Regions from separate parts of the Mesorhizobium sp. ISC11 genome, predicted to be linked through region 2. Evidence: predicted binding sites of a transcription regulator. Region 2 holds the regulator's gene; the other holds the start of a gene.
What was found. Region 2 encodes LexA, which represses DNA repair genes until DNA is damaged. Its sites were predicted from a motif close to TGTTCNNNNTGTGTTCNG; they were not measured.

Region 1 (3,207 bases), 3.0 Mb from region 2:
TAGATCAGCCATGGAAACCTACCGTCCGCGCCGCTCCGTGCTCTACATCCCGGCCTCCAGCGACAAGGCCTTGGCCAAGATCGCGCAGCTTGCCTGCGATGCCATCATCATCGACCTGGAAGACGCCGTCGCTCCGGCCGACAAGATCGCCGCCCGCGAAAAACTGGCCGGCATTTTCGCCGGCCATTCCGAGAGACGCTGCGAGATGATCGTGCGCATCAATGCGATATCAGGCGAATGGGGCGCCGACGACCTGCTGGCTGCCGCAAGCTGCGAACCCGACGGCATCCTTCTGCCCAAGGTCGACACGCCGCGCGACCTGCTCGAGGCCGGCGACGTGCTTGACGACAATTTTACCCCCGACAGCGTGAAACTATGGGCGATGATCGAGACGCCCAAGGCGCTGCTCAACATCGGCGCCATCGCCGAACTTGGCCGCGATCCGGCCTCGCGGCTCAATTGTTTCGTTGCCGGAACGAATGATCTGGTCAAGGAGACCGGCATTCTGGCGACGCCTGACAGGCGCTATCTCGTGCCATGGCTGATGCAGATGGTGCTGGCCGCACGCGCCGGCGGCATCGACATGCTCGACGGCGTCTCCAACGATTTTCGCGACCTCGACGCCTTCGCCCATGAATGCGCGGAAGCCGCGGCCATGGGGTTCGACGGCAAGAGCCTCATCCACCCGGCCCAGATCGAAGCCGCGAACCGCGCCTTCGTGCCGTCCACGGAAGCGGTGGCCGAGGCACGCTCGGTGAAGGAAGCCTTCGCGCTCGCCGAGAATGCCGGCAAGGGTGTGATCGCGCTGAACGGCAGGATGGTCGAACGGCTGCACCTGGCGCAGGCCGAAAAACTGCTGGCGAAGGCAGCCGCCATCGGGTCATAAATGCTCGATGGATGCGAGCGGGCTACAGCTACTCACGACAGGAATTGAACAATGAAACTCTACCGCTTTCTGTCCGCTCCGGACGATGCCAGCTTCTGCCACAAGGTGACAGCGGCGCTGAACAAGGGCTGGCATCTGTTCGGCTCGCCGACCTATGCCTACGACAAGAAGGCCAAAGCGATGCGTTGCGGCCAGGCCGTGGTCAAGGATATCGACGGTCAGGAATACGGGCCCGATACCAAGCTGAGTGACTGGTAGATTTGAAAAGCTCCGACGCAGGGTGTGTTGAGATTCAGGTCAGGCCGAGTCGAAAATGGTGGTTTCCGAGAACCGGAGCGGAGCGTACTTTTGGGTACGTGAGCACAGTTCTACCGCGACGCGGTAGAGCGGGGAAGCGCAGGAAGCCATCATTTGCAGGCCGGCATCACCCGAATATCAGCGCACCCTACTCCGCCGCCTCTTCGATCTTCTCCATATCTTCGTCCGACAGGCCGAAATGGTGGCCGATCTCGTGGATCAGCACGTGGGTGACGATGTCGCCCAGCGTCTCTTCGTTCTCGGACCAGTAATCGAGGATGGCGCGGCGGTAGAGCGTGATGCGGTTCGGGCCTTCGCCGGTCTGCGGGTTCCAGCGCTCGGCGATGCCGCGTCCCTCGAACAGGCCGAGCAGGTCGAATGGCGTTTCCAGCGACAGATCGTCCATGATTTCGTCGGTCGGGAACTCGGCGATCTGGATGACGATCTCGCCGGTCAGTTTGCGAAAATCCTCCGGCAGATGGGCGTACGCCTCCAGCGCCAGGAACTCCATTTCGTCCATCGAGGGCGAGAGTTCGTCGTGCCAGGTGCGGGTCTTGTAGATGCGGGCCATGCTTTGTCCTTTGATCCCGGCATATAGGCTTTCGCACCGGAATCGGCAAATGAACGGGCCGATGCGCCTGCGCCATCCCTACAGAGAGGAATAAATTCCCCATGACTCTGCTTGACTCTTGGGATGCGCTCTGGAATCTATAAGAACATAACAGGAACAATTGTGAGTGGAAGCTGACCGTCATGGCGATGACCGCCGTGGCGCGGGAGACTGTTTTTGCCCTGCGCCGCCAGATCGCGAAAATCGAGGGAACGCTGCCCGAGCGCTTGGCTGCGCCGGCAGCCGCACCCTTTGATGCTGACGTCAACACTGATCTCACAATCGTCCGGCGTGGCATTGCCGCGGCGTTGCCGGATGCGTTCCTGCCTATCGGCGTCGGGCGCCTCGATGCCGCCCTGAGCGGCGGGCTGCCGAAGGCCGCCCTGAGCGAAATCCATGGGCTTGAAACCCGCGATGCCGGGGCCGTCGCCGGCTTCGCTTTGTCGCTCACCAGCCTGATCCTCAAGCAAACGCCGGGGCTGCCGGTGCTGTGGATCGGCACATCGGAGATTTTTCGCGAGGCCGGCTTTCCCTATGCCAGGGGGCTTCACGCCTCGTTCGGCATCGAGCCGGAGCAATTGCTGTTTTCCGAGGCGCCAAGGCTCGTCGATGCGCTGTGGGTCGCCGAGGAGGCGGCCCGGATGACGGCGCTCGCCGCCGTCATCCTGGAAATCCGCGGCAATCCGCAGCGGCTTGACCTGACCGCGACACGCCGGCTGCATGCAAGGGCGCAAGCGGCCGGCCGGCCGGTGTTCCTGCTGCGGCAGGCGGCTGGGCCCGAACCGACGGCGGCACCCGTCCGCCTCATCGTCGCCTCGGCGCCGGCGGTGCCGCGCGACACCATCGCCGGGCCGCTGGCCGGCTCGATCGGCCGCCCCGCCTTCACCCTCACCATCGGCAAGAGCCGCACGGCCCTGCCTGGACAATTCACACTGGAGTGGAACCCCGATGAACGCGCATTCGACGAAAGAGCGGGCGACGAAGGAGCAGGTGGGGAAAGAAACCGGCCAAAGAATCCTGTCCCTATGGTTTCCCTATCTGGCGGCGGAAAGGATCCTGCGCCAGCGTCTGGGGCGGTCCTGGCGTTCCCGGCCGTCGGATCACCCCTCTCACCCGCCGCTCGTGATCAGCCATCGCGACCGCAACGCACAGCGCATCTCGGCCCTCGACGAGCGGGCTGAGGCGCTGCACCTGAAGCGCGACATGGGCATCGCCGATGCGCGCGCCATGCATCCGTCGATCGACGTCGTCGAGGCCGATCCGGAAGCCGATCGCCGCCTGCTCGAAGGCCTCGCCGACTGGTGCGACCGCTACACCCCGCTGGTGGCGCTGGACGGGGCAGACGGCCTGTTTCTCGACGTCACCGGCTGCACCCATCTGTTCGGCGGCGAGCGCGCCATGCTGGACGACATCC
Region 2 (3,207 bases):
TGCTGCACGCAGCGATGGAGATGCGGCCCGGCCGGTCAGCCATCGTCGCCGAAGGTGACAGTTTCCCCACCGACCTGTACATCGCCGAAGGCGTGGCCTCGACCCGGGATGGCGTCCTGCTGCGCCTCGCGGGTGTCGACGCGCCGACCATCGAAGAGCTGATCGACGAAAACGTCGCGGTGGTGCTGGTCAACCACGTCAATTACAAATCGGGTGAACTGCGCGACATGGCGGCGCTGACGCGCAGGGCTCATACGGCCGGAGCGTTGATCGTCTGGGATCTCTGCCACACCGCCGGCGCCCTGCCCGTCGAGCTCGATCAGGCAAATGCCGATTTCGCTGTCGGCTGCACGTACAAGTACCTCAACGGCGGTCCGGGCGCGCCGGCCTTCATCTATGCCGCGCAGCGCCACCACGGCGATATCAGCCAGCCGCTCAGCGGCTGGTGGGGCCATGCGCGGCCCTTTGCCTTCGAACGGGGTTATGTTGCCGGCACCGGCATCCGCCGTTTTCTGTGCGGTACGCAACCGGTCCTGTCGATGCGGGCGCTCAAAGGCGCGCTTGCCATCTGGAGCGACGTCGACATGGCGGCATTGCGAAAGAAGAGCGTCGCGCAGACAGAACTGTTCATCCAGCTCGTCGAAGCCAAGTGCGGCGCCTACGGTCTCACGCTGGAGACTACCCGCGACGCGACCAGGCGCGGCAGCCAGGTGTCGTTCCTTCACGACCATGGCTATCAAATCATGCGGGCGCTGATCGAGCGCGGGGTGATCGGTGACTTCCGCGCACCGTCGACCATCCGTTTCGGCTTCACGCCGCTCTATGTCAGCTACAAGGATGTGTGGCTGGCGGTTGAGGTTCTGGAAGACATTCTGCGCACGGGTGCATGGAAGGACCAGCGTTTCGCCGTCAAGGAAGCCGTTACCTGACGCACCGATCCCGGCGATCCGCCGTCGCTGCCCTCACTGCCTGGCAAATGACGGAGAGCTGAATTTCCAGCCAAAATGCCCAACTGACGTTGGCGTTTTGGCTCCGTTTCGTTCACGGCCAACGAACGTCCCGAAGGTTGCAATCGCCCCTTGTCGAGGTCGATCGACAGATAATGCCAAGCTTTGGTAGGGGATAAGCCACAGGTCATTAACCATAACAATTTCAATGTGAGCAGGCGCATTGCCGAAGGTGGCGCCCGTCGATCGTAACCCGCTGGCAAGCGCCAAATAATTTCAGCAGCCTTAACAAATTCATTAAACTTTAAACGGTTGCAGAACACAACTGGAACAGATAGTGTTTGTTCTGGGTTTGTTTTTCGATTCTGGTTTCAGGGAACCTGGGGGCCGCCATGCTGACACGCAAGCAACATGAACTGCTGATGTTCATCCATGAACGCCTGAAGGAGAGCGGCATTCCGCCATCCTTCGACGAGATGAAGGAGGCGCTCGACCTTGCCTCCAAATCCGGGATTCATCGGCTGATCACGGCCCTTGAGGAGCGCGGCTTTATCCGCCGGCTGCCCAATCGGGCCCGCGCGCTGGAAGTGCTGCGGCTGCCGGACTCCATCGCGCCAGGCCTCAATGCGGCAAAGAAGTTTTCGCCAAGCGTCATCCAGGGCAGTCTTGGTCAGGGTGGTGCTCTTGGCCGGCAGATCAAGCCGGCGCCTTCGCGGATGCCTTCGCCCGGCAATGACGACGATGCGGTCTCTGCCGTTTCGATCCCGGTCATGGGTCGCATCGCCGCCGGCGTGCCGATCGATGCCATCCAACATCAGACGCATTCGATTTCGGTGCCGCCGGACATGATCATGGGCGGCGCGCACTATGCACTGGAGGTCAAGGGCGATTCGATGATCGAGGCCGGCATCTTCGACGGCGACACCGTTATCATCCGTAACGCCGACACGGCCAGCCCCGGCGAGATCATCGTGGCGCTGGTCGATGAAGAGGAAGCGACGCTGAAGCGGTTCCGCCGCAAGGGCGCCTCGATTGCCCTCGAAGCCGCCAATCCAGCCTATGAGACACGGATTTTCGGGCCGGACAGGGTCAAGGTGCAAGGCAAGCTCGTCGGCCTGATCCGTCGCTACTGAGACGGCTGTGGGTTGACCACTGGCTTCTCGGGTTTCTTGAAGGGTGCCAGCCCCCTCGCCTCGCGAGAGTATTTGCGTTGCGTGTGCCAGGGCCGATATGGGCTGTCCACCGCGAAGCTGATCGTCGCCGGCGTGGTCGCCGATTGGCGATCGAAGAAGACCGCGGCACTGCCTTTGCGAGCCAGTTGCCGCTTGGTGATGACGAGAACCAGTTGGTTATGACAGGCGTCATAGGCGGTGGCGTCGTTGACGACGATCAGCTCGGCGAAGCCGCAGGCTTTCCAGGTGTCCTTGCGGTCCTCGACATAGGCAATGATCGCACCGGACATGTGCCTGGCCACGCAAACGCCTGAGGAGCAATAGAACGGCGATCCCGGCGGTAGCTCAACGGCATCCGCGACGTCGAATTGCCCATCCCTGTTGTCGAACACTTCCGGAACGACGATGGTTTCCGATGTCAGCGCGCGTTTCCAGTTGTCGACGGTGAATTCGTTCGGCCGTTGCCGGCTAACGGCAAGCTCACCGCCACCGATCGGCAACGCCACCAGCCGGGCGTCTTCCGAGATCAGCACATCGGGCGTGCGCGTATCCGAGACGGTCAGCAAGCCTGCCAACGCGAATGGCAGAGCCGCGAGCCGCAGCCATGTCGTCGCCATCGTCGCGATGACCAGGGCAATGGCCACCAGCAGGACCGACTGTTGCGAAATCAGCCCGACCCCATCGACAGGCGAACGCTCGGAGATCCAGCCCGATATGGCGATCATCATCGTCAGGCCCTTGCCCATCAGGTAGAGAGCTGGCCAATCCAATCCGAAAGGCATCAGCAGCGCGCTGGCGACGGCCAGGAACATGACGACGGTGACGATCGGCATAACCGCGAGATTGGCGAACAGGCTGAGCGGCGACACACGCTGAAAATGCCAGATGGCAAACAGCGTCGTGGCGCTGCCGGCGATGATCGAGGTCATGGCCAGACCAATTGCCGCCAGCAGGAATTTTCGTGTCAGGAACCCGGGCAAGGATCGCTTCGGCGGCGGCGGTCTTGCTTTTCCCGCGCGGTGATCCGCCCAGCCGGCATAAGCGCCGACCAGAGCCGCGGTCGCGGCGAACGACATCTGAAAACTCGG

Region 1: a site for LexA is predicted at 1,896-1,913, ahead of RPF88_RS23155 (ImuA family protein). Genes of this name have one in related genera too.

What each region holds. Positions count from the first base shown of each region.
Region 1 covers NZ_JAVSPW010000001.1:4,774,246-4,777,452, reverse strand. The annotation lists gene RPF88_RS23170 (HpcH/HpaI aldolase/citrate lyase family protein) at 11-886, shown strand; gene RPF88_RS23165 (DUF1737 domain-containing protein) at 938-1,144, shown strand; gene RPF88_RS23160 (metallopeptidase family protein) at 1,332-1,754, opposite strand; gene RPF88_RS23155 (ImuA family protein) at 1,937-2,974, shown strand; gene RPF88_RS23150 (DUF6504 family protein) at 2,916-3,207, shown strand, end outside.
Region 2 covers NZ_JAVSPW010000001.1:1,801,905-1,805,111, forward strand. The annotation lists gene kynU (kynureninase) at 1-929, shown strand, start outside; gene lexA (transcriptional repressor LexA) at 1,340-2,080, shown strand; gene RPF88_RS09000 (ComEC/Rec2 family competence protein) at 2,074-3,207, opposite strand, start outside.